DNA from 3 places in the Gottfriedia sp. NPDC058432 genome. Region 1 is predicted to be linked to each of the others. Evidence: riboswitches for the same ligand, from Rfam matches in the RefSeq annotation. Region 1 holds a riboswitch; each other region holds the start of a gene.
The links. A riboswitch is a leader RNA that binds a small molecule or an ion and turns the genes downstream of it on or off. The one in region 1 is predicted to bind lysine.
Positions count from the first base shown of each region.

Region 1 (10,608 bases):
CATATTTAGCTTGAGGGATTCCAGCTTGAGCAAACAAGTTTTTCATAATCACTTTATCCATACCAGCTGCTGATGCTAATACACCATTTCCTACATAAGGAATATTTAATAGTTCAAGTAAACCTTGAACTGTTCCATCTTCACCATTTGGTCCATGTAATAATGGGAAAATAACGTCAACTGGGCCAGTTGAATCTTGATTTGAAGCTGCAGGAATAATTGATGAAGTTAACGCGACAGGAGCGATTTCATTTACATGTTGATCCTCATTTGAGAATTTTAAAGCTGCAACACTTTCTACTTTCCCCTCAATTTGTTTCCCTTGTAACCATTCGCCTTGTTCTGTTATATAAATTGGATACACATCAAATTTTGTGTGATCTAAAGCAGAAATAACGGCAAAAGCTGTTTGTAATGATACTTTGTGTTCAGCAGATTTACCGCCATATAATAATCCTAACTTAATCTTCATGATGTTCCCCCTACTATTTTTTGCTCTCCCTATTGTACCACTTTATACAAATGTGTATAAGCTTTTATGGGTAGAAACCTATTTTTCTTTACAACATATGCAATGATAGCTGTTTTGTGATTTCTTTACAACTAAAAAAAGCATAGCTCTACATGAACTATACTTAGTGTGTGGACGAGAATAATAAGAATCACATTTGTTGACGAAGTAACAAAGAAAACAAGTGTCGCGAGAACTATTGCGCTATACCCTGTTGACTATCTCTAATCGCTACTTTTTCATCAAGTGAGCGATACATTATTCCTGATAATACAACTCCAGATCCAAGAATAACAAAAAGCCATATTCCTAATTTTAAATCAAATAAAAAGCCCCCAAGTAAAGGTCCAAGAAATCCACCAATCGTCCATTTCATACTACCAACCGCCATATAAGTCGCTCTTAAATCTTCAGGTGCAATATTCGCCACAAATGTCATTTGAACTGGCGACATCACCATTTCTCCAAAGGTATAGTATATAAAGATAATTGCCAATAAAAATAGAATCATCCACTTACCTAACCCAACTGAGAGGAAAAATGGTGGTGCAAGGCCGATCGATAAAATACCTAGGCCAAATAAGATGGTTCCATAAAACATCGTCTTTCCGATTGAACGCTTCGATAAATAACTTGAAATTGGAAATTGCAAAAGAACAACTAACAATCCATTAAGCGACATTAAAAATGGGTAAGGATTCCACATACCAAATTGCGATTGAAAGGTTTGTTTAAAATAAAGTGGTAGCATTCCTTCAATTTGTGAGAAACCCATTGAAATAATCACACCTGTTGCTACATAAAAAAGTAATAATTTATCAGATCCAATGATTTTCATAACCTTTTTAAATGGTATTTTCGTTACATCATTCTTTCCTTCATTATTCATATCTGCAGGAAGTGTTTCTTTTAATAGAATTAATTGTGCAATACTATAAAGTCCTAAAGCGATTGCTGCAATATAAAATAAACTGTCTTTAGAAAAGTAAACAACTGAACTTCCTAATAATGGACCGATCACAGTACCGACATTACTTCCAACCCTTAATAAACCATATGCTTCAGTTCTTTCTTCTGGTTCAGTTACATCAGCTACCATTGCAGAAGCTGCCGGGCTAAAAAACGAGTTACTAATACCTAGTAAAATCGATAAAATTAAAAATGCTGTATAACCTTCTGCTAAAGCAAAGGATACTAAAATAAGAGATGTTCCAAGCGTCGAAAAAACCATCATACGTTTTCGACCATATAAATCGGCGAGTCTACCACCTGCCATCGAACCAAATAAAGATGCTATAGGTGAAATAGACATAATAAATCCTACCTTTAGCATTGAATCAACTTTTCCTTCTAGGTATAGAGCAAAAAATGGCATAAGCATCATCATCGCACTACTTGTAATCGTTTCTCCAATTACTCGAACCCACACATTACGATCCATACCTTTTAACTTTTTAAAAAAATTCATCCTTAAGCTACACCTCCTAGTGCATCATAACTCCCATATTTAAATCGTATCGGAAGAATTTTAAGTTACAAATTACTTTATACACGTATCCGATAAAATATGTTATACAAAACAAAAGGGCGTTCAGATTGACTTTTTGTCATCTGAACACCCACTCTTTTTTTAAACTTTTAAACTTGTTCTTTTGAAGAAACTGAGAACATCAATCCCAAAAAAGTTCCTAATAGAAATAAGGTTGAACAAGAGCCCATCAATACTATGCTCACCGTTAGGCTTATGCCCGTATGTAAGAAACCGCTTCCAGTGAAATATAGTAAAAAAAGAATAAGACCGATAAAAAAGGCAATACCAGAATATTGAGTATATGTTTCAACGATTTCATTATCAGTGCGCTTCATAATGATTAACCTCCCGTTTCGTCTTTTTTGTGAATTGCAATACCTAATTTGTGACAACTTTGTGACACTTTTATATTAACACACTTATTTCGCAATTGTAAATATTTTCAGAAAACTTTTTTCGTAAATATTTAGGACAATCTTTTAAAACTAATAAGTAACATAAACAACCTCCCCTACTAAATTAACAAATATAAAAAACCGAGACGAATAGCCATCTCGGTTCAAATTTAATTTTTTTTAATTTAGTTAAATATCCTTAAAGTCTATTTAAGGAAGATACTCTTATAATTACCATAGCCCTCTTCATCCATTTTTTCATATGGAACAAATCTTAATGCAGCAGAGTTTATACAATAGCGCAGGCCCTCAGGCCCAGGTCCATCATCAAAAACATGCCCTAGATGCGAGTCAGCTTCAGAACTCCTGACTTCAATACGCAACATCCCATGGCTATAATCCTTCTTCTCTTCAATTTCACCTTTTAAAATTGGCTTTGTAAAACTTGGCCATCCACAGCCTGAATCAAATTTATCTAATGAACTAAATAAAGGAAGTCCTGAAACGATATCAACATATATTCCTTTTTCTTTATGATTCCAGAACTCATTTCTAAATGGTGGTTCAGTTGCATCTTCTTGAGTAACAGCATACTGAATTGGTGTTAGTTTTTTCTTTAACTCCTCTTGGCCCGTTTTCCAGTTTTCCTTTAAAAATTTTTGACGACCAGATCCTTTAAAGTAAAGCTGGTAACGAATCGGGTGCTTTTTATAATAATGCTGATGATATTCTTCTGCTTCATAAAATGGTTTTGCAGATAAAATTTCTGTCACAATTGGTTTCTTGAAAACGCCACTTTTCTCTAGTTTATCTTTAGATACATGAGCTTGCTCTTTTTGATTTTCATTATGATAAAAAATTGCAGTTTTGTATGAACTACCACGATCATTAAATTGCCCCCCTACATCTGTTGGGTCAATTTGTTGCCAAAATAAATCCAATAATTTTTCATACGGATAGACTTCTGGATCAAATGTAATTTGAACAGCTTCATAATGACCTGTTAAATGCGTGCATACCTCTTCATATGTTGGGTTTTCTTTCTCCCCACCTGTATAGCCTGACACAACTTTTATTATTCCGTCCTGTTGATCAAACGGTTTTACCATACACCAAAAACATCCACCAGCAAATGTAGCCAATTCTGTGCCCATAACTTTACTCCTCCTAAAAATTGTCATTAATTATATTTACCATATCTAAAAGACGATATAAATATTTTTGCTTAAAAAGACCAATTGCTAACTTGAAAGAATTAAGATTTGTATGTAAACTTATACGATAATTACACAGGAGGAAATTAGATGTTACAAGAATTTAAGAAGTTTGCTTTAAAAGGAAATGTACTAGATTTAGCAGTCGGGGTAATTATTGGTGGTGCATTTGGTAAAATCGTATCTTCTTTAGTTGGAGATATAATGATGCCAATTTTTGCACTGATCATAGGAAAACAAGACTTTACTGCTTGGCATTATCATCAGATTAAATACGGCTCATTCATCCAAACAGTAGTCGACTTCCTTATCATCTCAATCTCGGTATTTTTCTTTATTCGATTAATTAATAGACTTTCATTTAGAAAGAAAGAAGCAGAAGAAGCAAAACCAGTTGTACCTACTAAAGAAGAAGCTCTACTTATTGAAATACGTGATTTATTAAAAGAACAGGTTTCAAATCAAAAAGGTATAAGCTAAAAGCTTATACCTTTTTAATATTTCCGTAAGATAATATAAAAAACCTCGTACTATACTAATTATAATACGAGGTTAATAAACTATTAGAATTTTCCATAGCCTAAGAAGTGAGAACGAACCCAGCTATTACTTAAGCTGATTACGCTGATCCCTTTACTTCCAGCATGAACCATTTTATTTCCACCAATGTAAATACCCATATGTGAAGGACCATTAATATAAGTATTTTGTAAGAATACTAGGTCACCAGGTTGTGGAGAACTGATTTTTGTAGCATTGCTCCAATATGTTTTTACATTTCCACGAGAGATGCCATATCCATTATGTGAATATACATACCAGATGAAACCACTGCAATCGAAACCGCTTGGAGACGTTCCGCCAAATACATAAGGTACACCTTGGAATTGTAAAGCATAATCTACAAGTGAGCCAGTTGCTACTGGACCATCATCATTTGAATCTGATTTAGGTTTTGAATCTGAATTTGAATCTGAATTTGAACTAGAATTTGAACTTGATTTCGAATCTGAATTTGAACTAGATTTAGTAGCTGGAGTGCTAACGCTGTCATCTTCTTCATCATCGCTAGATAAAGCAGCTAGTTCAAGAGATTGTTGCTCAAGACGTTGAACTCTTTCATCTTCTTTTGCATTCTCTAGTTCTTTAACTGCTAACTTTAAGTTAGCTTCAGCTGTATTTAATGATTTTTGCTTTTCAGCTTGTGATTTAGAAAGATCACTTTGTTGCGCAACTAAATCTTCTTTTGCTGTTACTAAAGATTCTTTCTTCTGATCAACAAGTTGTTTTTCTTTTACTACTTCTGCTTGTTCAGACTTTTGTTCTTTAATGATATTTTCATCAGCTTGAAAAAGTGTTGAAATTGAGTTTACTCGATTAAAGAAATCTACGATTGAATCAGAATTAAATAAAACGTCTGTTACTAGATTAACTTTTGGTTGCTTTTGCATTGCAACTAAACGATCCTCTAATAAATCGTTACGTTTTTGAATTCTGTCTTCTAAATATGTAATTCTTGCTTTTTTATCTTTAATGATTTCTTCTGTTTCAGAAATTTCTGCTTTTTTTGCTTCTATGTTTTGCTTAGTTGTTTTAATTTGTTGATCTATTTTCTCTATCTCGTTGCTTAATTCTTTAAATTGTGATTGGAACTTATCTACTTCAGCTTGCTTTTTTTCAACTTTGCTATCAGCTAATACTGAAGCATTTGGCGCTAATGATAATACTATTGTACTTGCCATCGCCAGCACTGCTAGTTTTTTTCTTAACATTTCAGCGTTTCTCCTCTCGCTAATCTACGTAAATATTTATACCATAGATTCCCGAAGAGAGTCGCAATTGTTACAATATTGTAATATAAATGATAAATATGTCTTTATATGTCGATAAATTATCATCTTTTATTAAAGGAAACGAAATAAAACACTTCTATATTATATAGAAGTGTCAGTATTGATACAAATAACACAAAAACGTTAATTATCTATCTACGAGAGTTTTCGATGTAAACTCTGTCATTTCTAACTAAATCTTCATATGTTTCGCGACGAACTACTTCTCTTGAAACACCATCTTTCACAAACACTACTGCTGGACGACGGATACGGTTATAATTATTAGCCATTGAATACCCATAAGCACCCGTGCAAGATACAGCTAATAGATCATTGTTTTGTACAACTGGTAAGTTACAATCCCAAATTAGCATATCGCCACTTTCACAGCATTTACCAGCAATCGATACAACTTCTTTATTCTCATCATTTGCTCGATTTGCAAGCATCGCTTCGTATTTTGATCCGTATAGTGCAGGACGAATATTATCAGTCATTCCCCCATCAACAGATACATATTTACGAATTGAAGGAAGAGTTTTTGTTGAACCAATCGTATAAAGTGTTGTTCCAGCTTCACCTACAATACTACGTCCAGGTTCTAACCATAATTCTGGTAATTTGTAGTCTAGCTTTTCACATTGTTGTTTAATAATAGTAGTAATTTTTTCTATATGAATAGCAACAGCTAAAGGCTCATCTTCTGAAGTATAGCGAATACCAAAGCCTCCACCTACGTTTAATATTTCAGCTGTAAAACCTAAATCGTTTTTAAGTCCATTTAAAAAGTTCATTAATACATTGATTGCATGAACAAATCCGTCTGGTTCGAAAATTTGAGATCCTATATGTGAATGTACTCCTAATAATTTAAGGTTATTTGAATTTAATGAAACTCCCACTGCTTCATTAGCTTGACCAGACATAATATCGAATCCGAATTTAGAGTCTTCTTGGCCTGTCATTACATATTCATGTGTGTGTGCTTCAACACCTGGTGTAACACGTAATAATATTGATACTTCTTCATTACGTTGTTCAGCTAAGGCCTGTAATACTTCTAGTTCAAAGAAATTATCGACTACAAAACAACCGATTTTTGCATTTAAAGCTTCTTCAATTTCCTCAATTGTTTTGTTGTTTCCGTGAAAGTGAATTTTCTCAGCTGGATAACCTGCTTGCAAAGCTGTATATAACTCTCCACCAGAAACAACGTCTAGACAAAGACCTTCTTTTTCTATTAAGCGGGCTTGTTCAACACATAGGAACGCTTTACTCGCGTAAGCAACCTGATATTTCATTCCCGTTTCTCTTAAAGCTTCATGGAATTCCCTACATTTTGATTCAATTAATGCTTCGTCATAAATGTATAGAGGTGTACCGTAATTTTTTACTAAATCTACAGTATCACAACCTCCGATTTCTAAATGTCCTTCATTATTAATTCGACTATTACCATGTAAATACATTCGTATTCTCCCTTCAAATCAAATGTAAGATCATTCTAAGAAGCTAGCTTCAATGTATTAGTGTATTAAAAAAGACACATGAAGGATATGTTCATGTGCCTATCGCTTTTAAAAAGGACTTAGCCAATCACATCTCTTCAATAGCTCTTCACAAACACATGTGACAGTACTACATTTATTAAATGTAGTCCCAGAAATAAAATGTGTGGCAATTTATTTCTTCGGCATAGGATCCTTTCTCATTTCGTCATAGAACCCACAGTTCTCTAAAATGATACTCATATACAATGCAACCTCTACGAATAGACTGTTATTTTTTATATTAGTCTATGTATAACACAGTCTAAAAATAGATGTCAAACCATTTCTGAATAATATTGTCGATTTATATTCACTTCATACACACAGCTTTTCCTTTTCAAAATAATATCTATAATATAGAATATGTTTTATGCGAGAGAAAAGGTGATTCAAAAATGAAAAATCATTTAAATAAATATAAATTAAATCTAAAAAAAACAAACCACTAACAAACTGTTAGTGGTTTTTCTTTTTTGTTGCCTTATTACAACACTCTTAACTGAAGTAGAAAAAATTGGACAGGGGTGAATAGATTGCGTTCAAGCAAAATAGCAGTACTTTCAATATGTAGTAACACATTCATCGTTTTATTAAAATTAATAGTCGGGATTTTTACAGGTTCCGTAGCAATTATCTCGGAAGCAATTCATTCTTTATTGGACTTAGTTGCTTCAGTCATTGCCTTTTTCTCTGTAAGGATTTCAAACAGACCGCCCGATAAGGAGCATCCTTATGGTCATGGTAAGTTTGAAAATATTTCAGGTACAGTCGAAACAATCTTAATATTTGTAGCTGGTATTTGGATTATCATTGAATCTGTTGAAAAGTTACTTCATCCTACCCCAATAAAAATGCCAATTATCGGTGTAGTCGTCATGTTAATGGGAGCGTTAATCAATTGGAGAGTAGGAAAAATCGTTCAAAAAGTAGGAAATGAAACTCATTCTGTTGCAATGCAATCAAACGCTTTGCATTTATTAACAGACGTTTATTCATCACTCGGAGTTGCAGTAAGTTTAATTTTAGTAAGTCTTACTGGTTGGGAATTTCTCGATGCATTGATCGGAATTGGAATCGCAATTTATATAATGAAGGAATCAATCGAACTTGGACGTAAATCGTTTACTCCCCTACTTGATACTGGGCTTTCTACAGATGAGTTAAAACAAATCGAAAATGTATTAAATTCTTTTAAATCCCAATTTATCGAATACCATGACTTACGCACGAGACGTTCGGGTGCTGAGGAACATATAGATTTTCATTTAGTATTACCATCACACATGAGTATTGAAGAAGCCCATTTACTATGTGACAAAATAGAAGATGAAATAAAAAAGGTTTTAGTAGATCCTAAAATATTAATTCATGTCGAACCAGAAAATGAAAGAATACAAAAAATTGATTTCCTAAATACTTCTTCTAGAGAAGATCAGGAATTACAAGGAGTAGGAAATTCATTAAAAGGATAATTTGAAATCAGAAATTAAAAAACCCCACAAGGATTTTATACTTTGTGGGGTTCTTTCTATTGAAAGGACTTTTACTAAATAATAATTTCATCTGAAGGTTGCTCTGAGTCGTCTCCTTTTAGTTTTTGAGCTCTCATCGTAACCATTGCATAGCCGATTGCCATAATTATGCCAAAAACATATCCACCAACTGTAAAGATAATTGTACGTGAGTAATATGCTTTTAATCCATACGTATCAACCATCCACCATTGTGCAATAGCAAATAGTATATCTTTAATAATCCATGCGACAAACAAATACTGAAACACTTTAAATAGTGAAGGATGTTTATATAATTTTTTACTTTCTTCACGATCTTGCCCCTGTATTGCAGCAATATCAATCATAAAATAATATGGTAACGGCTTTCTCATAGCCATTAAAATTAAAAATACCACTACAACCCCAAAGTGATAATACACATTGTACAAAATTAAGTTTTTTGCAGAACCTAATGCCATTAAATCAACAGCAGTACTAACAGTTAATGTTGAGATAATAAAAATACCAGTAACATTAAACTGTTTAGTATACCAAAAACGAAATAAAGTATATAAAATCCCAGGAACCGTCGGTAAAAGCATCGCCCAATAGTCACTAAAATAGTGTTGTAATACTTTATATAAAACAAGCGGAAATACTAAATACAAAATTAGATCGTAAATAATTAAATTACTTTCTTTCTTCATTTATATAACCTCTTTTTTTAGGCTGTTTTCGTCATAATCGTTGCTATTTAATTGTATGATCAATGTTACTAAAAACAAAAATCAATTAGAAAGAGCCATATTTTATTTTGAATTACCACAATTTTCAAACTATCAAATTAACAAATTGTTAAACATGATTATAACAAAAAAATCTAAGAGCATAAACTCCTAGATTTAGTGTGTGGACAAAAGCGAAAAATTAACTCTATTGGCCAAGTGACTTTTTTAAACCATTAATTAATCCGGCATGTAGCCCTTCATGGAAAATGTTAAAGCTAATCATGTCTCGAACAGTCTTAATTTCAAAACTACCTAGCTTAATCTCTTTTAGAATACTTTCATCTAAACGTCCTTCATATGTAGAAATAACTTGTTCAACTTGTTGTTCTAATAATGTAACAATTTCCTCATATGATGGTGGCTCCTCTTGCCAGTCACTTGGTTTAGTCCCACCTTTGAAAAAGTCAATGAATTCCTTTGAAAGATGACCAGCATCACCAGTGTTAGCATAAAGTAATTGCTCATATGCCCCTAGTACATGACCAGCATTCCAAAGAATATTATTATTGAATCCTGCTGGTACTACATCTACAACTTCTTTTGAAACAGAACTAAGAACTTTCAAAGTATAAACCCTTGTAAACCTAAGTTGTTCAAAAATAGCATCTGCCATCTTGATCCCTCCAATTAATGTCATTATTAATAATATCGTACCATGAATGAGAGAGATTTTTCATGAAAAAGATTTTATCTCTCTATATACAGATAAGCGTTTTAGAGAAACAAGAAAGAAGCCTCAATAGATGAGACTTCCTCCATTCCTATTATATGCAAATCTATCAATCTCTTAAAATAAAACCATTGATCCTGGACCAGTGAGCAATAACCCTACTGCAGCTGCAATAATTAATAGATTAAACTCAAATCCGTTTGAAGTATTCCAGAATCCGTTCTTTATATGCACCTTTATTACCGCTACTGCCATTACTACAATTATTAACCATGCACCTATTTCTGTATATACACCAGCCGCTACAAAGAATCCACCTACAATTTCTGCCGCCCCCGTTATAAAAGCAAAAAATGCACCAGGTTTGATTCCAATCGACTCTAGCCATTGTCCAGTTCCTTTAATACCGTAACCACCAAACCAACCAAATACTTTCTGCACCCCGTGACCTAATAAAATAATACCTAAAACTAGTCTAATAACTAATAGGCCTTCATCAAGCATATCTCCACCTCAATTCTCTTTAATTTGAGATATTTAGTGCATAATTATTTTTATTCATTTTTTGACATGTTTATGACCTTTATTATTAATTTTTAAAAATGAATCAGTTTTCTT
Region 1 covers NZ_JBHXLC010000028.1:22,585-33,192, forward strand. The annotation lists gene ACFWM3_RS21030 (D-alanine--D-alanine ligase) at 1-475, opposite strand, end outside; gene ACFWM3_RS21035 (MDR family MFS transporter) at 708-1,979, opposite strand; gene ACFWM3_RS21040 (hypothetical protein) at 2,150-2,377, opposite strand; gene msrA (peptide-methionine (S)-S-oxide reductase MsrA) at 2,644-3,591, opposite strand; gene mscL (large-conductance mechanosensitive channel protein MscL) at 3,742-4,131, shown strand; gene ACFWM3_RS21055 (C40 family peptidase) at 4,215-5,423, opposite strand; gene lysA (diaminopimelate decarboxylase) at 5,636-6,955, opposite strand; lysine riboswitch at 7,089-7,262, opposite strand; gene ACFWM3_RS21065 (cation diffusion facilitator family transporter) at 7,570-8,508, shown strand; gene ACFWM3_RS21070 (VC0807 family protein) at 8,583-9,239, opposite strand; gene ACFWM3_RS21075 (DinB family protein) at 9,466-9,933, opposite strand; gene ACFWM3_RS21080 (DoxX family protein) at 10,108-10,494, opposite strand.

Region 2 (10,608 bases), on a different contig from region 1:
GTATCTGTTGTACTCACATTACTTGCTAAATTCGTTCTAATTTTATCTAGTACTAAATCTTGCATGACTGTATTTCCATGATAAACACTTTTAATCGCTTCTCGAATTCGTTCTGGTTCATTATTTTTTAATAAATAGCCCTTTGCGCCATTTTTCACAGCATCGATAATGTACTCATCATCATCAAAAGTCGTTAAAATAAGTGGCTTCGTTTTAGTTTGCTCGGAAATATGCTTAGTAGCTTCTACACCATTCATATTTGGCATTCGAACATCTAAAAGCGCAACATCTACTTCATTATTTTGACAATATTTGAACGCTTCATTCCCATCATTTACGGTTTCTAATACTTCAAACTCATCATAAGAGCTCAATATGATTTTAAGACCTTCTCTAATAAATGAATTATCATCAGCAATAATTAATTTTATTTTCATTTGAATAGAGGGAGAAAATTTCTACCTCGTTTTCACATCCTTTATTCCACGAATTATATTTCCATTATATACCACTATTAACTAATTACCATGAGAAGAGAAAGATTAGCTCATTGATTTCAGAAAATAAATCCATTCATTACATAAGTTTATTGCTTTAAAACGATCACCCTTCCGAATTAATTAATAAAAAGGTAAAGAAAAACACATGAACTCTACATTTGTGATAAATTTCACAATTTATTCAATTGTTGAAGTAAAATTTCTCGAAATATTTAGTAAAATTTAATTGAGCGCTCTGTTAAATTTTACTAAAAAATAGTTACCCTTTAACTTATTTGTATATACTTCTAACATTTTCAAAAAATTACAAATAAGTTAACACATTAATTAACGCCGGCAAAATGAAAAGGTAAACTTTTCCCCTTATTAAGTTAGTAAATAGTAAACATTACAAGTCTTTTTACAGGAGAAAAATAAGTACATGAAAAAATTTAATACTAAAAAAATACTCATTATATTTATATTGGTATTTTTAACTAGTGGTTGCAAATCCCCAAATAAGACATTTTTATTGAGAGGTACATTTTTATGCAAAGAACTGCCTTTTGAATCAATCGTCTTTGATCCAGAAAATGATTATACATTTTATTATTATTACGAAGATTTACAAGGTAATGGAAAATTAGATAAAGGAACCTATTTAAGAAAAACAGAATCCCAATATATTATACAAAGTTCGATTTTTAATAAAGTAGAAATCACTTATAAAAATAGTGGATTCAAGATTATGAGAAATGAAAAGACTTATTATTTTAAACAGATTGATGCAAACCCATATATCCAAACAAATTATGAAAGTAGGGAGTTTGATTATGAAAAAAATAGTAAGTTTACTAGTCTTTTTAAGCATCTTAATATCTTCAACTTCAATTAATGCTAAATACTTAGTCACATTACTAAGACCTGCAATCATTCAAAAATTATTTTTAAAAAAATCCCCATGCATATGCAAAAGGGATTTAAAAAGTTTACTTATTTTCAATTAATACTTTACCAAATTGTACTTCATTATTTTCGAAGTAATCATGAGCGTCCTTCACTTGATCAAATGTAAAAGATTTTGGATTAATCAACGGTTTTAGCTTTCCTTCTTCAACTAAAGTAGCAATTTTATTTAAAATCGCACTATGTTCTTTACGCCCTTCCTCAGTTTTTTGAGTAAGCAGAATAAAAATTACATGTAAAGATAAAGATTTATTATGTAAAAGTGTTAAATCATGCGTCGAACGTGCTGCGATTGCTAAAACAGTACCTTTTGGTTTAACTGCAATAAATGATTTATCTAGGTTTTCTTTGCCAACAGTATCAAAAACAAGATCAAAGCCTTGTCCATCCGTTAGGCGGTTAACATATTCTTGGACGGTCTCTTCCTTGTAATTAATGACATGGTCTGCACCTAGATTTTTAACTAAATCAGCCTTTTCTTTCGATGAAACTGTTGTCGTGACAGTAGCTCCAAATGCTTTCGCCAACTGGATAGCTAGATGACCAACACCACCTGCCCCGCCATGAATTAAAATATGATCACCTTGTTTTAAATTACCTCTTTCAAAAAGTGCCTCCCATGCAGTAATAGCTGTTAATGGTAAAGTTGCTGCTTCTTGAACTGGTAAATTCGTTGGAGCTTTAGCAATTACTGATTCTTCTATTAAAAAATAATCTGAAAGAGCACCAGTAAAGACATTTAAACCGAAAACAAAATCTCCAACTGAAAAACGTGAAACATTTTCACCAACTTCAACAACTTCACCAGAAAAATCACTATGTAAAATCATCGGAAAATTAGGATGGAACGCATTTGGTACAATCCCTTTTCTAATCTTTGTATCAATCGGATTAATACTAGTCGCAGAAACCTTAACTAAAACTTGATGACCAGATGGCTTCGGTATTGAAATTTCAACATTTTTAAACTCAGAACTATCTCCATATTGATGAATCACAATTGCTTTCATAATAGCCTCCTATGCAAAATAGAAAATATTTTTAAGTCATTGTAGCATATATCAGATCGAAAAAAATACACTTTTGACCTCAAATTGAATCTTAAGGTTTTGATTATAATGGTTAAAAATTTATAATTTATATTGTTTTTTCACGTTGATTCAGTATAATCAATATTAATCTTTTAATCTTAATTCATGGAGGAAAATGACTATGGTAAACAAATTAGAGGAATTAAATGAGAGAAATACGTTAAACCATAGAAATATTGTAAAGTATGTAAAACACGTCTTTGATGAGTTAGACTTAAAAGTTAAAAGATTTCGCGAAGAAACAGCAATCAAGGCAGCTCATCATGCAAAACCAGATTTAGAAGAAGAAAAAGTATTTTATAACAATATTCACCATATGAAGACGTTACTAATAGACGTATTAGAACGTACTACTGAAGATCTTGAGCATGTGGGAGATAAAAACTGGAATAAAAACTTCAAAGACGGCGTAAACGCATAATTATAAATATTAACGTATTTTCTCTATAAATAGGATAGGAGGGTATTAGACCTTCCTATCCTTTTAATTATCATTACAGATCTGGCTTCAAATTTCTTACATAATTTTTCAATACAAAAAGTACACTTTCATCAATTGGAATATTTATACCAAATCCATCACTTTTTTCAAGCGAAACAAAACCATGTAGCAAACTTCTTAAACCCCTTACCGCATGAATAAGTTCAATATCAGTTAAATTATACGGCTTCAATACTTCATAGATTAAGTTCAATATCTTATTCCCAGTTAACCTATACTCATCTCCTGGTGTTTGAGACGGAGATAAGGTAGCTTTATATAAACCTGGATGAGTTCTAGCATAATCAAGATAAGCAAAAGCTAATGCAAAAATTGCCTTTTCATTATTCTTACCTTCAACTGATTCACGAAGTTTTTCATAAAGCTGTGTAATCCCATGTAATGCAACACTATTTTTTAGTTCATCCAAATTTTTAATATGATTATAAATCGATGGTGGTTGAATCGTTAGCTTCTTTGCAAGATAACTAATCGTTAAAGCCTCCCACCCTTCTGTATCAACAATTTTAATTGAAGTTCTCAGTAATTCATTAAAATTCAATCCAATTCTTGGTGACATTGCGTATACTCCTCCACTTACTGCTTTTTAAAGGCACGATCAATTGCTTCTTGTGGATTGCTTAACATCGTACCATGACCGACTGCTAATAATGTAGGTTTTAATTCACTAATTTTCTTAGCACTATTTAGCGCAGCATCTTTATTCCATGTTGCGATAGATGGAAAAGGAAATAAAATTCTTAATTGACCAGAGATCGCAAAACCACCTCTTAATGAAAAAGCATCACCAGCAATAATGGCATTTGTACGTTGATCTAAAAATGCCATTGAACCAGGTGTATGACCGGGAACCTCAACTGCAATTAAAGACCCAATAGTGTCTCCTTCCTGTAATAACCGATCCGGAATAGTTTGGATATTTTTAGGAACGCCACCTTTTATAGGAGTATTTGGCTCACTAGCTTCTAAACTAGTGTCTCCTTTTAATAATTTTGAATCTCGTTTTGAAATGGAGACGACTGCATCAGGAAGCAGTGATTTTAATTGATCAAGCGATCCTACGTGGTCGCCATGAGCATGTGTTAAAACGATATTTGTAATTTTTTTACCTATATGATTAGCTGTTTCAATAATTTTAGTCGCACTAAAAGATAGTGCTGTATCAATTAATGTAAGCTCGTTTTCTTCTTCAACTAAAAAACAATTTACAGGAAAGAAATTGGGTAAAAAGCTCAACTCATAAAGATAATTTTTTTTCGTAATCTTCATATTATACCCTCCTAATAATAAAAACTAATACCTTTAGTTTTATAATACTAAAGGTATTAGTTTTTGTGAACAAAAATTCCAAATTTATGTGAAAATCGTTAAAATAACTAAAAAACCCTTCCATCCAAGATGAAAGGGCTACATTTAGATAAAATCTATAAACCTGATTTTCAGACTAAAATTATTTTCTAGATAAATCCATCTCTTTATAAGAAACAACTTTCGTTTTGTGTTTAAATTTATAACCTAGCCAAACAATTAAAAATACAGGAATTCCAATGTATGAAACAAGTACACCTTGCCAATCAATTGCATTACCAGTGAAAGCTTGCCAGTTTTGAGCTAGTACAATAAATAAACAAGCTAAAAATGCTAAGATTGGACCTAGTGGGAACCATTTTGCACGATAAGGTAAATCTTTCAAATCCTTTCCTTGAGCAACATAAGCCTTACGGAAACGGTAATGAGAAATCGCAATACCTAACCAAGCAAGGAAACCTGATAATCCTGATAAATTTAATAACCAAGTATACACTTGACCTTCACCGAAAAATGAAGATAAACAAGCAAGTGAACCAACTGCAAGTGTTACATATAAAGCATTTGTAGGAACACCATTTTTATTTACTTTTGTTAAGAATTTAGGAGCTTTTCCTTCGACTGCTAGAGTATATAACATACGAGTCGAAGCATAAGTTCCACTATTACCTGCAGATAAAACTGAAGTTAAAATAACTGCATTCATAACAGAAGCCGCAAATGCAACACCTAATTTTTCAAACACTAGAGTAAATGGACTAACAGCCACGTCGCCTCTCATTAAATCAGGATCTGTATATGGAATTAATAAACCAATTACGATAATAGCTAAAACATAAAATAAAAGGATACGCCAGAAAATTTGACGAATTGCTTTTGGAACATTTTTTTCTGGATTTTCTGTCTCACCTGCTGCAACACCAATTAACTCTGTACCTTGGAATGAGAAACCTGCAACAATAAAGATTGATAATACACCTAAAAATCCATTATGAAACGGAGCATCTCCAACAGTAAAGTTTTTAAAACCTGCATGATGTCCACTTAAAATGCCAAAAATCATTGCAATACCAACAACTAAAAAGACAACTACAGTCACAACTTTAATTAATGAAAACCAAAACTCTGATTCACCATAACCTTTAACTGAAAGTAAATTTAAACCTAATATAATCACTAAAAAGATTCCACTCCATAATACTGCTGGAGAATGAGGGAACCAATATTTCATCAGCATTGCTGAAGCTAATAATTCAAAAGCTAAAGTGATTGCCCAGTTATACCAATAATTCCAACCCATAGCAAAACCAAATGCTGGATCAACATAGCGAGATCCATAAGTACTAAATGAACCAGAAACTGGCAAATACGTCGCCATTTCACCTAAACTAGTCATTAAGAAATAAACCATAATACCAATTAGTCCGTAAGCTAAAACAGCTCCACCAGGACCAGCTTGACTAATTGAAGTTCCACTAGCTAAAAACAAACCTGTCCCAATTGAACCACCAATTGAAATCATCGTTAAATGTCTTGCTTTAAGGCCCCTTTTTAAAGAACCATCGTGAGTATTCGATACTACTTTATCATTTTTAGGGTTTGTTAGTCCCATCTTATTGCCTCCTCTTGATTCTTGCAATCTTATCTTTACGCGAGAATATGGGACGGTATAAAAGTGTTGTATGATGTGTATTTTACTCAGTATTTTCGTCAATATGTAAAGAATGGAAAATCTGGTAAAATACAAAAAAACACGTGAAGCAATGTTCACGTGTTTAAGACTCAAATTATATGTGTCAAACAGCATCAACATCTCTTCAATAGCCCTCCACAAGAAATCTTGTGACAGTCCTATGCTTATTCAGCAATAGGCCCAATAATAAATTTAAATGGTAAATTTATTACTTCGGCAGTTTCACCTTTTATTACTTTTCACAGGTACCATAAACCTCAAAGTAACGACTAATCAAAACTGCGCCTCTATCCAGACGAGATAAAGATCATATTAAATTAATTTTTATAAACTCAATATACAATCTATTAATCTAGTTTGTCAATAGATTTTTCGACAAAAAAAGACTCAACTTAAGAGATGTATCCCTTGATTTTCGCTTCAGAATACTCTTGTCTTGTACGTAGCACATATGTTTTTGTATAATAATTCTATGTAATTCAAAGGAGGAATTTTTCACATGACAATTTATAAAGCATTGACACTTGCGGGATCTGATAGTAGTGGTGGAGCTGGATTACAAGCTGATATTAAGACGTTTCAGGAACGTAATGTTTATGGCATGAGTGCAATTACAACATTAGTAGCGATGGATCCTCATAATCATTGGCATCATCAAGTATTTCCAATTGATATAAATACAATTGCAGCACAATTAGAAACAATCGTTGTTGGCGTTGGTATTCAAGCAATGAAAACAGGTATGCTTGGTTCAATTGAAATAATTGAGTTAGCTGGAAAAACAATCAAAAAACATAATATTGATCGAGTAGTTGTAGATCCAGTTATGATTTGTAAAGGAAATGACGAAGCTCTTCATCCAGAGACGAATGATGCATTAAGAGAAATTTTAGTACCACTTTCAACAGTTGTAACGCCAAATTTATTTGAGGCAGCTCAATTAGCTAAAATGCCTCCAATCTGCACTGTTGAACAAATGGAAGAAGCAGCACGCAAAATCCATGAATTAGGTGCTAAATTTGTTTTAGTTAAAGGTGGAAGCAAAATTCAGCATGAAAATGCAATAGATGTATTATTCGACGGTGAAAAAATAGAGCACTTAGAATCTGACAGAATTGAAACTACATATACTCACGGTGCAGGCTGTACTTACTCTGCAGCGATTTGTGCAGAGCTTGCTAAAGGAGCAGAACCAAGGGAAGCAATCTACACTGCAAAGAAATTCATTACGGAAGCAATTCGTCACTCATTCCCAATTAATCAATACGTTGGTCCAACAAACCACATGGCTTATCGATTACATGGTGAAGGCTGATTACAAATAATGGGGCTGTCTCATAAGTCAGATTAACTGATGAATGAGGCGCCCTTTTTTTATTGTAAAAAAGGGAATGTACAGACGCTAGTGGGGATCTCAGCTGATATGATTGATCTTTTTTATAGAAAATTAGCAGATTTTTATCAAGTTTTTATTCAGTTTTGCCAATTTTAATTGCGATTTTCAGGTTTTATTTGCAGTCCATCTGCAGCTCATTTAATCCTATTAGGATAACCTCTTTTTTATTTTGAAAATAAGAAAAAGGGAAAGGTTTCCCAATCCCCTATCTTCATAATTTTCACTTAGCGATTCCCTTAATTGCCTTAATTACAGTTCTTCCTTTGAAATAAATATATCTTTCCCATTTAGCTAATAAGCCATTTCCATTTTCACCATTTTCAATCTGAATCGCGTGCTGTTTATGAAACTCAGCAACTCGTTCATTATGTTTTGTATGCAAACGCTTGTGAAGATGTAATGCATGTTTGTTTTGTCCCATCTGAATTCCCACCTCCCTTATAGTTAATACCAGCTCAAATAATTCGCAAATAACTAGATCATAAACGTTTAATTTTTTCTATTAATTTCTACTCTACTTCCTATATACTTATACCTTTTCAATAATTTTGAACAGTAAGAAAAAGTACCAATATTTAACATTTTTTTATGTACTACATGTTATTATATATAGAAAGGGAGTTGATTTTATGAGAAAAAGTTTTTTCATATTAATGATAACATCTATGCTTCTTTCAGTAATTGGTTGTGAAAAAAATAATGAAGAAAATATCCAAGGCATTGCATATTCTAGCCTAACTAGAAATGAACAGGCTGCGTTAAGTGATAAACATGGGGTCATTAAAAAAGAAGAATCCATACCTAATAATGCTACAATATTTAATAAAAATTATCATAAAGATAAGCTATATTCTGTTACTTTTAATGGAGATCATCCTGAAGAGAAGATCGTTATCTATATAGATACAAAGACAAACAAAAAAGTCGGCATGATTGGCGAGAATTAATTTTTTGTTACCTTAAAATTAAAGAGCAATTTTAATCGTTCAGACTGTTGACAAACGCTCGCTTTCTTCGTTGCTTCGCCTACCTGCGGTGGTCATTACCGTGTAAAGGTAACTCCGCTCCTCATCAGGCTTCGCGCCTCGAAAGACAAGCGCTTGCAATCAGTCTGAAAATCAAGTTTTTTGTACTTTGTCTAAGCAATATTAAATTTTATTGGTTTCCTAAAAATATACTAATCATTTAATCCTTTGCCATCGAGAATTTGATCAATGTATTTTTCAACTCTAGACGTACGGGTTTTTGATTGTTTTGGTTGAGAAAAATAGTAAATATAAGCTCTTTGACGTCCTGGCGTTAATGCTTCAAAAGCCGTTTTTAAGGCCGGGTTTTCATCTAATTTAAGTTGTAATTCTTCAGGAACTTCATAATCTGAAGTCTTTTTTAATTCTACTTGCAAACCTGCTTTTTCCACTTCAATTGCTTCTTTAATATAGTCCTTCAAGACACTTTCCATTTCAATTATTTCCTGAATATTGGTGAAACGAATCTGACGTGCTGATTGTACATTTTCTGTTTGTTGAATCAGAATGCCTTTTGGATCTTTTAACAACGCACCTTTGTGAAACAGAAGTGCACAATATTCTTTAAAACCATGAATTAAAACGATATTTTTATTATCAAGTGTGTAACAAGGATGCATCCATTTAAAATCTTCTGTCAGTTCACAGTCAATGACAATTTCCCTTAACTTATAAAATTCTTCTTGCCACTTTTTCGCTCTCAATAAAAATGCTTCAACTTTAGGATGCATATTATTATTTGTCATCGATAAACACCTCACATTAATTCTTTCAGACAACTTTTTAGCGTTTATTTAAATATAAATTAACTTAAGAATTATTATTTTAGTAAATTTTACTATACATGTTTTTTTAATACCACTCGGATTGACTCATTTTTTACTTATTTTTAGCTAATTTGATAGAGAATTAGTTCCCTCCAAAAATTTATTCTTTAAACGGATGCAAATTTCCTTCACACAAAAAAAGAACAGGTCCAAGGTTTCCCTTATCACTGCTCTTCATACTCTTCTAAGTAATTAGTACTGATCCCAAGCAACAACTTCATCTAAAGTTAAACGAACTTTTTCGAAGCCTGCTTTGATTCCTTTACCAACTGAAATTAACATAACTGGTTTGAAGTTTGCTGGTACATTGAATGCTTCCACAAACTTCGCTTGATCAAATCCACCCATTGGAACTGTATCTAAACCTTTTGCTTTTGCTGCAAGCATAAATTGCATTGAAACTAATCCACCATCAACCATAGCAATTTTTGTTGCAATTTCTTCTGGTAAACCACCGTAGTTTTTCACGATTGATCCTACGTAGAAGTCTTTCACTTCCTGTGTCATCATACCTTTTTCAACTAATTCATCATAAATGCGATCAGCATTTTTGTATGCTTCTGTATCACCTAAAACAGCGATTACTGCAGAAGCATCCACAACTTGTTGTTGGTTATTAGCGATTGGTAATAATTTTTGCTTAGTATCTTGGTCCTTAATAACAAGGAATCTCCATGGCTGTAGATTTGAAGAAGATGGAGCTTGAACTGCAATTTCTAATAACTCCTTAATTTCATCATCAGACATTTGAAAGCTTGGATCGTAGTGACGAACTGATCTTCTTTCCTTTGCTACAGTAAAGAAATCCGTACTATCAAGTTCTTTTGGAGCTTCTTTACCAAAATCAATTTCGTTTACTTTATTTAAATACTCTTCTTTTTCAGATTTAACTTTAGACATTTTAATCTCTCCTTAATTAACTGTATCCTTTACAAATACAGTATATGACTTTAACTGTATAAAAGTCAACTACAGTTTATAGAAAAATAAAATCGAAACACTTTAGTTTCGATCTTATTTTACCCATTTTCTTTTGGTAATAAGTCTGAAATTGTTTTCTTTGCAAGACCTTCAACAAGCCAGCTTTCCATCTCATCTTTTAAATCGTATAAAGCAGATCGAGTAGATGGCGCAAAACATTCCTTACTATTTACATCTAAAAAGCCTTTTGAATATGGATCTGATCTCATCGCATCATAAACATCTTTTAAAGTAATTTCATTAGCATCTCTGGCTAAATAATATCCACCATCTCGTCCTTCTTTAGCTGAAATAATGCCTGCTTTAACTAAATTGGCAAGAATTTTTCTTAAAAAAGTAG
Region 2 covers NZ_JBHXLC010000010.1:155,220-165,827, forward strand. The annotation lists gene ACFWM3_RS12585 (response regulator transcription factor) at 1-437, opposite strand, end outside; gene ACFWM3_RS12590 (hypothetical protein) at 922-1,374, shown strand; gene ACFWM3_RS12595 (zinc-dependent alcohol dehydrogenase family protein) at 1,469-2,455, opposite strand; gene ACFWM3_RS12600 (hypothetical protein) at 2,658-2,957, shown strand; gene ACFWM3_RS12605 (TetR/AcrR family transcriptional regulator) at 3,031-3,597, opposite strand; gene ACFWM3_RS12610 (MBL fold metallo-hydrolase) at 3,615-4,307, opposite strand; gene ACFWM3_RS12615 (amino acid permease) at 4,489-5,958, opposite strand; lysine riboswitch at 6,160-6,337, opposite strand; gene pdxK (pyridoxine/pyridoxal/pyridoxamine kinase) at 6,539-7,354, shown strand; gene ACFWM3_RS12625 (hypothetical protein) at 7,656-7,856, opposite strand; gene ACFWM3_RS12630 (hypothetical protein) at 8,065-8,382, shown strand; gene ACFWM3_RS12635 (YdeI/OmpD-associated family protein) at 8,613-9,206, opposite strand; gene ACFWM3_RS12640 (nitroreductase family protein) at 9,480-10,187, opposite strand; gene ACFWM3_RS12645 (RrF2 family transcriptional regulator) at 10,307-10,608, opposite strand, start outside.
Region 2: it holds a riboswitch for lysine, as region 1 does, so the genes downstream of both, ACFWM3_RS12615 (amino acid permease) here and lysA (diaminopimelate decarboxylase) in region 1, are expected to answer to the same signal.

Region 3 (10,608 bases), on a different contig from region 1:
AATGAAAAATATCAGCCATCATATTATAATCAACCGTTGCTCCTAGTTGAGCAGCGATACGTGTTTGCCATACGTGCCAAGTAATAAAAATTAAAGTAATTACACCAGAAATACGTTGGAATAAATATAACCAGTTACGTAAGTATCCATAATTTTTAACATTGCTAGTTCCTGTGAACGCAATGTATAGTCCGTAAATTGCATGGTATAAAATTGGTAAGAAAATGACAAAAACTTCTAAAAAATAGCGAAATGGTAAGTTCGCCATAAATTCAGCAGCCTTGTTGAACGATGATGCTCCATTTGTCGCAAAATGATTGACAACTAAGTGCTGTGTTAAAAAGATTCCAACCGGAATAACTCCTAGCAATGAATGAAGTTTTCTAAAGAAAAACTCCCTTCCATTCTTGTTGCTCATGTAAACCCCTGCCCCCTTTAGTTTGTGCACATGAAAATTTAACTCTTCTATTATTCTAAAAAAATAGAATAAATAAGTAAGACGCATAAAAAGTCGAAATTTTTATGACATTTATCTACAACCCATTTTACTCCTGATAATATAGCAGGTCAAGAAAACGCGTACATTTTTCTTTACTGAAAAAACTTCTCATTTAAATTGGTAATCCTTGTAATCTACAAGTGTCGAATTATTGTTTTTACTATTAAATATTGTATATAATAAAAACATGTTTTTTAGGAAAGGGAGAGTTATCCGACCATGACGAACGGCATTGAAGATTTAAATATTCCGGGAAATATTTCTGGTTTTGGCTATGAGCTAATACGTAACGACTTATTGAATGATTTATTAGGAAAAGAGCAAAATGATATTTTATATTGGGCGGGTAAAATGATTGCCAGAAAATATCCTTTAGCAACCTTTGAAGAAATTATAGAATTTTTTGATCAGGCTGGTTGGGGTACTCTTACTGTAGAAGAAGAAAAGAAGCAAGAAGTTCATTTAACTCTATCTTCTGAATTAATTACATACAGAAATCAACAAAAAAAGAACGTATCCTACCAATTAGAAGCTGGATTTCTAGCGATGCAAATTCAACAGCAAATCGATGTTATAGCTGAAACGTATGAAGAGCAAAGCAAAAGAGGCGACAAAGTAAAGTTCCAAGTAAAATGGGATTTAAAGGATCCTATTACAAGGAGATAAAATGAAAATCACCACAAGGTTTAAGTCCCTTGTGGTGTTTTCATTTGAATGATTTTTTCTTGAAATATTGAATTATAAGTTCAAATACAGGTACAACTAGTTTATAAATTGAGTATTTATAAATAAATGATCAAGTTCAATTTTTACTTTAATTTAAGAATAGTTCAGTTAAGGACATGATATTATCTTTCATTTCCTACCCCTTCTCTTTCTTTTCATTACTTTGATCCTGCCTTCTAATTACCTCAAAATTCTTGTTTCTTTTAACTCCTTTAATAATAGAATTTAACAAGAATAAACATATACAAACAAAAAACAAAATGGCGAGTATTAATAGAACGAACTGTAGCACAATTTCTCCATATCCGTAGGCAATTAAACTATGCCTCATTATTAATACCTCCTTCTTTTAATTACCATTTAGCCGTTCGCCTTACTTATTTTAAATTTACAGAATCTTTATATAATTTATTCGCTTAACGAATAAAAAACCCTTTTAAGCTCCATCTCAATACTATACGGCTCAGTAACTCTGAACGTGATGAATATTGATAAAATCAATATTTCAAAGCCTATATATAAGAATTTGTACGCCTAAAAGGGTTTATTAAAATATTTAGTTTTCTACTACTACTTCTTCATTAATACGATCTAATTCATATCCTTTATGAAGAGCATGAACTGCTTCTTGTAATTTTGATTTTGGTACCACTGTTGATACTTTAATTTCAGAAGTACTTACCATTTTTACAGGAATTTCACTTTCAGCTAAAAATTTAAACATTTTTGCAGCAACTCCTGGATTCGAAACCATTCCACTACCTACAATTGAAACTTTAGCAAGTTCACTTTCAAAATCAAATGAACGGTATCCTAAAAATTCTTTCTTCGATTCTAGAAGCGTTATTGCTTCCATCATATTTTCAGATTTGATCGAGAATGAAAGATTTACTAAGTTATCTGATGTTACACTTTGGATAATAATATCAACATCAATACCTTCACTTGCTAGTAAAGTAAAAATTTTAGGTAATAAATCAACATGGTTATTTAAACCATTTAAAGTCATCCTTGTTACATTAGATTCGAATGCGATTCCTCTTACGACTGATTGTTGTTCCATTTGTGTTTCCTCCCCAATAAATGTACCGATTTCATCATGTTGACTTGAACGAACTTGAATAATTAAATTATAATTTTTTGCGAATTCTACTGCTCTTGGATGTAAAACTGCTGCTCCTAAAGCTGCAAGCTCTAACATTTCATCATAAGAGACATGGCTTAATTTAGATGCACTTGGTTCAACTCTTGGATCCGTAGTATAAACCCCTAATACGTCCGTATAAATATCACAACGTTCTGCATTTAAGCTCGCAGCCAATGCTACTGCTGTTGTATCTGAACCTCCACGACCTAATGTCGTAATTTCATTGTTGTCACTTAAACCTTGGAAACCAGCAACAATTACGATATATCCTTCATCAAGTAATTGTTGAATTCTTTCTGTATGAATTGTATCTATACGCGCATTACCATGGACAGGTTCAGTTTGAATTCCAGCTTGCCAACCTGTTAGTGAAATTGCTTTAAAACCTTTTGCTTGGATTGCCATTGCTAGTAAAGAAATCGAAACTTGTTCCCCTGTAGTAAGTAACATATCTAATTCACGTTTACTGTTTTGTGGACTAATTTGAGCTGCTAAACTAACTAGTTCGTCTGTATGATGTCCCATCGCAGATACAACTGTAACTACTTGGTTTCCTTCTTTATATGATTTGGTTACTGTTTCAGCAACATGCTGAATTCGTTCAATTGAGCCTACTGAAGTACCACCGAATTTCTGAACAATAATTCCCATTTTTCTCATCCTCACCTGTTTACTTAAAAAAGAATACAAAAAAGCGCGTGAAGCAATGTTCACGCGCCTAATTTACAAAATAAAATAGACAAATCATCAACATCTCTTCAATAGCTCCCCGCATAATTATTATGCGACAGTACTACATTTCTTAAATGCAGTCCCAACAAAATGAATTGTGGATTCATTTTATTTCGGCAAAACTTCCTTTCAACTGTCCATCACAACGCCACACGTCTATGACAGCATACTCTTAAGTTTTGCACCTCTATTACGAGAGAAAATCATTTAATTTTAACTAAAATATAAATTATTTTGAAAATAGTGTCAAGATAAAATTTTTGGTAACTCTGTCACTCTTTATGGAAATGCTGATAAATCTCTTCTGCCACATTTTTGGGCATTTTAGCTGCCATTAATTCATCGACTGAAGCTTCTTTTATTTTTTTGACTGATCCAAAATGTTTAAGCAATGCTTTCTTTCTTGTACCACCAACACCAGCTATGCCATCTAAAGCAGATTGAACCATTGATTTACTATGGAGTTGACGATAGAATTCAATCGCAAATCTGTGTACTTCGTCTTGAATTCTTTGTAATAAAAAGAATTCTTGGCTTTGTCTACCAAGTTGGACAATTTGAGGTGGTTGTCCTATTAATAACTCTGAAGTACGGTGCTTCTCATCTTTAACAAGTCCAGCTGTTGGGATGAATAAACCTAATTCATTTTGAAGTACATCTTCAACAGCAGCTAGATGTCCTTTCCCACCATCCACAATTATCAAGTTCGGTAAAGGTAAATTCTCTTTTAATGCTCTTGAATATCTTCTACGTACTACCTCACGCATTGAATCATAATCGTCGGGTCCTACAACAGTTTTGATTTTATATTTGCGGTAATCTTTTTTTGAAGGTTTACCGTCTATAAAGACAACCATAGCTGAAACAGGATTTGTTCCTTGAATATTTGAATTATCAAATGCTTCAATTCGATACGGAGTTTCAATATTTAAAATATCCCCTAGTTTTTCGATTGCTTTAACTGTTCTTTCTTCATCTCGCTCGATTAATTTAAATTTCTCTCCGAGTCCAATTTTGGCATTTTTATTTGCTAATACAACAAGTTCCTTTTTTTGGCCTCTTTTTGGTTGGAATACAGGGATTTTTAATAAATCTTTTAAAATTTCTGTATCAACTTTATCTGGTACAAAAATTTCTTTTGGTTTTATATTATGTGGTTTTTCATAAAATTGCCCAATAAATGATAGGAACTCTTCCTCTGGTTCATCGTAAATTGGAAAATATGATACATCTCGCTCAATTAATTTTCCTCTTCGAACAAAAAATACTTGAACACACATCCATCCCTTGTCAACCGCATATCCAAATACATCTCGATCTACTAAATCACTACTCATCATTTTCTGCTTTTCCATAGTGGCTTCAATTGATACAATTTGGTCTCGATACTCTTTCGCGCGCTCGAAATCTAATTGTTCAGATGCCGCAAGCATTTTTGCCTCTAACTCTTTTCGTATTTGGTCTTCCCCTCCGTTTAGAAAACGGACAATTTCAGTAACTATCTCTTGATTTTGATCATCAGTTACTTCTTTTACGCAAGGCGCAAGACATTGACCAATATGATAATATAAACAAACTTTATCTGGTATTGAAGTACATTTTCGTAATGGATATAAACGATCTAATAATTTTTTTGTTTCATTAGCGGCAGTAGCATTTGGGAATGGGCCAAAATATTTTCCTTTATCTTTTTTTACATTTCGCGTAATCAATAAGCGAGGATGTTTTTCAGCAGTTATTTTAATAAAGGGGTATGATTTATCATCCTTCAACATGATGTTATATTTCGGATCATATTTCTTAATTAAATTCATCTCAAGAATTAATGCTTCCATATTTGAAGAAGTAACAATATATTCAAAATCAGTTATCTCTTGAACTAATCGGTAGGTTTTACCATCATGGGACCCCGTGAAATAAGATCTAACCCTATTTTTTAATACTTTAGCTTTTCCTACGTAAATGATCGTCCCTTGAATATCTTTCATTAAATAGCAACCAGGCTGATCTGGTAGAAGCGCTAATTTTTCTTTTAAGTGATTGTCCATTTCCTCTCACCTCTTTCGTGCAATTGTACACTAATATTATAATCCCCACATTCAAAAACTGAAAATACTTTAATGATATTAAGTAAAAATTAAGCTTTCTATTGTAACTTTAATTTCATCAAAAGAAGAAAAGGAGCAATGTCAAAATGAAAAAAGTAAGATTAGTTCATTTTTGGATTGGTGTGATTGTTTCAGTTTTCCTACTAATCGAATCTACTACAGGTATTATCTTGTATTTCAATAAAGGTGGCGAAGAAAAAGGAAGATTTTCAATGCAAGGTCAGTTTCCATCAGGTGGACAATTTAACGGAAACCAACAATCTCAAAATAGCGATCAAAACACAACCCAACAAAATGAACAAAGTGGGGACAATACTCAAACCCCATTTCAAAATTTTGGAAAAAGACCTGAGCAGTCTGCATTTTCAGTGAAAAGCTTACATACCGGCATAATTGGTCTAATAAGTGGTATCGGTCTTTTTATCCTTAATGGAACAGGATTAGCTTTATCTTGGATCTTGTGGAGTAATAAACGAAAAATGAGAAAAAGAAAAGAAAAAGTATCCATGGCTATTTAAAAAATAAAGAGGGTGTTCCTAAAAAGGTAAACTTTTTATATGAAACCTCTCTTTTTTTTTCGCACATCCTCACACTACACAAAACAAAAACCATCCAAATAATTCTGGATGGTTTTCACTTTTATTGTAGCTTGAGAAATTAAGAAGTCGCAGTTTCTACTTCTACTTGTTCTTGCTCATTACCTTCTTTATCTCCGGCTTTTTTATTTGTTAATTTAATTGGTGTTAGGAAAAATGTTACGACTGCACCAATTATAATGAATCCTAAACCAACAAAGAATACTTGGTGTAATGAATCCATTAAAGATGTTTTAATGATCGGTAACATACCGTCTAAAATTGGCTTTGGAATTAGCTTCTTAGCATCAGCATTAAATAACATTGTAAATACAGATTGAGGAGTTGTATTAATCATGTCTTTAAATTTGTCTACTAATGGTGCAGCTTGAGCTGGTAATTTATTTAAAAATGGAACTAAATCATGGTTTAGAAGTGTTCCTGATTTACTATTCATTACAGCACCTAAAACAGTTGCCCCAAAAGTACCACCGATTGAACGGAAGAATTGGCTAGAAGATGTTACAATCCCTAATTCCTTCTTATCGAATACTTCTTGAAGAGCTAGTGTAATTGTCGGCATTACTAAACCAATACCTAGACCCATAACTCCCATAAAGATTGTTGCAATTGTTTTACTTGAATTCATATCTAAAGTTGTTAATAAGTATAAACCTAATGCAATTACGAACATTCCCGTAATAATTTGTGGTTTAATACCGACTTTAAATACAACCTGACCACCAATAATACTTGCAATAATCATTGTGACCATCATTGGAGTCATAATTGTCCCCGATTGTGTTGCACTTACTCCAACAATACCTTGCATGAAGAATGGTACGAACATAATTGCACCAAACATCGCTATTGTCATAAAGAAACCAATTAAGTTTAATGTTACGAAAGTTCTATTTTTGAATAAATGCATTGGTAGAATTGGCTCTTTAGCTTTATTTTCAACAATAACGAAGCTAATGATTCCAACTACTGCTAATACAAATAAACCAATGATTTGCCAAGAATTCCAATCATATTTAACTCCACCTAAACTTAGAGCAAGGAGTAAGCTTACAACACCGACAATCATAGTCACCATACCAGCGATATCGAAATTGATTGGTCCTGTATTTTTTCTTCCTTTTAAACCTAATGCAATAAAAATTGTTGCGATAATACCTACTGGAAGGTTAATGTAGAATACCCATTTCCAGTTTAATGAGTCAACAATCCACCCACCGATTTGTGGACCGATTACTGAAGCTAAACCGTAAATACCACCGAAAACCCCTTGGAATTTCGCACGTTCTTTACCTGTAAATAAATCCCCAATTACTATCATCGCCATCGGCATCATTACACCGCCACCGATACCTTGAATACCACGGTAAATAATTAATTCAGTCATGTTATGGGCAATACCACATAATGCTGATGCTGCCATAAATATAACTAAACCAGCTATATAAACACTTCTACGACCTAATAAGTCTGCTAATTTACCTGCGATTGGCACTACAGTAGTTGAAGTTAATAAGTATGCTGTTGTAAGCCAAGTCATCATACTTAAACCACCAAGGTCCCCAACGATTTTAGGCATTGCAGTACCAACGATCGTGCCATCTAATGCCGAGAAAAACATTGCAATAATTAGACCAATTAGCAATAGTTTACGATTGCTATCTTTTTGTACAACTGTATTTGTATTTGTAGTCAAAATATATTTCTCCCTTCTCTACCATATCTTTTTTCTTTTTATAATTACTAATACCAAAAAGTATCTTGTAAAAATTTCTATAAATCTGCTGCAGCATTTGCAAGCTTTTCAGTAATCTTTGCAAATTGTAATAACTCTTCGTCAGAAAGGTTAAACAAGAAACTTTCAAAAATTTCTTTTCGATCTTTTATCACTGATTCTAATTTTTTTATACCTTCCTCAGTTAACATAATATTTACAACTCTTCGGTCCTTTTTATCATGTTCTCTATATACAAAGTCATTATGTTCAAGTCGATCAATCATAAATGATACCGCACTTGGTTTTACACCCATCATCTCTGCTATTTCAGATATTTTACAGCTTTCTTTTTTTCGTAAGTACATCAAAACAAAAAATTGAGTGGCCGTTACACCATGACTATTCATACTTTCTGTCACTTTTGGTTGCATTTTATGAATAGCACTTTGAAGTGCGATTTGAATCCGTTCAATGTACTCATTTTTGTTTCCCAAGAAAGTTAACCTCCTTTAACAATTAATCAAAATAAATATTTAATGTATGTTAAATATTAATGCTTATTAAATATAAAACGTGACAGAAAAATAGTCAATCTAATTTACATTAGAAATTTTTAACACTACTCTAATTGAGAAAATTGCTAATTATAATGAAAACATTTACATTGGCTTAAGGAATAGGTTTTTAAATAGATTGTTTCAGCCAAGACTTTTTTAGTTAAAAATGCAAAAAAAAGAAATGCACTCATATTATGAGTGCATTTCTTACAAATTATAATTAACCAATATGTGGAGTAATTAATTCTTCTAAAGCTTCTTTAGGTTTGAAACCTAAAGTTTTTTCAACTACTTCTCCGTCTTTAAGAACGAATAATGATGGAATGCTCATAACTTCAAATTTAGCTGCTGTTTCTTGGTTTTCATCAACATCAACTTTAACAATTTTAACTTTTTCTCCATATTCAGAAGCTAATTCTTCTAATACAGGAGCAATCATTTTACAAGGACCACACCAAGTTGCCCAAAAATCAACTAATACTACACCTTCTTTTGTTTCTTCTGCGAACGTTGCGTTTGTTGCATTAACAATTGCCATTTATTTTTCCTCCTACCTGCGCAAGCTACATAAGTAAAATATGTAGATTGACATAATTTGTTATAATTTTAAAGAAAGTATACCATATGAGAATTAGCATTTTCTATTTATTTGCTCAAACTTACTATTTCCAAACAAATAGTTGATATACCAATGAAAGGACTAAAAAAGTGATAACATTTGAAAGAATTACAACTGACTTAATAGAAGTAATTGAAGAAATTACAAATTCGAATCAAAATTACAATTTAATGGAGAATGGTCGTTTAACGCGAACAAAAGAAGAACTAATGAAGGAATATTATTCTTCTTCACACCAAACAGAAACTTATTTTATTAAATTAGATGATACTTATATAGGATTAATTGATTTTTTAGCACTAAATCCTAAAGATGGTTTTCCTTGGCTAGGTCTTTTAATGATCCATAATGATTACCATGGATTTGGATTTGGAACAAACGCATTTATTTTATTTGAAGAGATACTTATAAAAAGAAATATTCATCGGTTAAGATTAGGCGTGTTAATTACTAACCAACAAGCAAAATCTTTTTGGAAAACTCACGGATTTAAATATGTTGAAAATAAAACGAATGCAGATGGAATTGAAGTAGAAGTTTATGAAAAAGTTTTTTCATCAGATTTTCATATTTAAATGTTAAATTAGTGATTGTTGCTCCATGAAAACATCAAGTTCATGAGTAATGACACATCCACCGCTTTTGTCACAATTTTGTAAAATTTCAGCCGATTATTGTATTTTTTTTATGTTAATATATTATTGAATATAATAATAATATTCAAAAAATTTATCACGAATGGAGTGGCAGTTATGAGAAAACCTTTACGTAAATCGTTTAATCAATTAGTTAATGAGAATAAACAATCTTTATTACGAAACAAAGAAGAAATTGAAAAAATTGAAAGAAAAATTGAAAAACGCCACGATTTATTATCCGAAAAAAATAAACTAGGCAAAGCTATATCATAAATTTTTAGTAATCCTTAAGAGGGATTACTTTTTTTGTTTTGTTCTAAAAGGATTTGTTCCTTTCCCTTGAATCTCCTATTAGTTCATGTTCAACGTCCCCCATACATCCGAACACCTAAGGTAAAAACAAAAACTCCTTCTTTCTTATATATATGCTCTAATATTTCTTCACTAAAGTTTATAAAAACGAAATTAAATTTGACTATAATCTTCTCATATAGATATAAGTAGCAATAATTACTGAACCAACTAAAATAGGCGAACTCTTACAATAATATAGACGTACTATATAGTACATTGGTCTAGAAATTGGAGGTAAAAGTATGCATCATCCTTTTTGGAATTCACATCCGCATCATCCCCATCTTCCTATGAGAAACGGTATTCAAGGTCATGTGCAAACTGATCATCAATCAATTATGCAAATGTTCATGAATCTTGAAAATCAAATTACGAACCTTGTAAAAGCAATCGAAGCAAATAATGAATTACTTAGACAACTTGAACAAAAGCAAAATCAAGTTGTAACAAGTGGCGGTGGATCAGTCATTGTTAGGATGTAATGACAATGGCTTGTAAACGAATAGAAGAACTATAAAGGAGGTGTATCAAAAGTTAAAGTACTTTTGAACCCTCTTTTTTATATGACGACCACTTGAAAAAACATAAAAAACCCACAAGATACTAACCTTGTGGGCATCATTTATAACTTCTATATTAAGAGTTAACTAATACAGCTTTAAATTCTTCTGTTAATAAAGGTAATACTTCGAATAAGTCACCAACGATTCCATAGTCAGCTACTTTGAAGATATTAGCTTCTGGATCTTTGTTAATTGCAACGATTACTTTAGAGTTTGACATACCAGCTAAATGTTGAATAGCTCCTGAAATACCACATGCAATATATAAATCAGGCGTTACAACTTTACCAGTTTGACCAATTTGTAAAGAGTAGTCACAATAGTTAGCATCACACGCACCACGAGATGCACC
Region 3 covers NZ_JBHXLC010000001.1:303,551-314,158, reverse strand. The annotation lists gene ACFWM3_RS01635 (succinate dehydrogenase cytochrome b558 subunit) at 1-418, opposite strand, end outside; gene ACFWM3_RS01630 (YslB family protein) at 719-1,165, shown strand; gene ACFWM3_RS01625 (aspartate kinase) at 1,782-3,023, opposite strand; lysine riboswitch at 3,127-3,302, opposite strand; gene uvrC (excinuclease ABC subunit UvrC) at 3,377-5,152, opposite strand; gene ACFWM3_RS01615 (hypothetical protein) at 5,299-5,730, shown strand; gene ACFWM3_RS01610 (MDR family MFS transporter) at 5,870-7,504, opposite strand; gene ACFWM3_RS01605 (MarR family winged helix-turn-helix transcriptional regulator) at 7,582-8,019, opposite strand; gene trxA (thioredoxin) at 8,303-8,620, opposite strand; gene ACFWM3_RS01595 (GNAT family N-acetyltransferase) at 8,791-9,276, shown strand; gene ACFWM3_RS01590 (FbpB family small basic protein) at 9,454-9,612, shown strand; gene ACFWM3_RS01585 (hypothetical protein) at 9,936-10,175, shown strand; gene ACFWM3_RS01580 (electron transfer flavoprotein subunit alpha/FixB family protein) at 10,330-10,608, opposite strand, start outside.
Region 3: it holds a riboswitch for lysine, as region 1 does, so the genes downstream of both, ACFWM3_RS01625 (aspartate kinase) here and lysA (diaminopimelate decarboxylase) in region 1, are expected to answer to the same signal.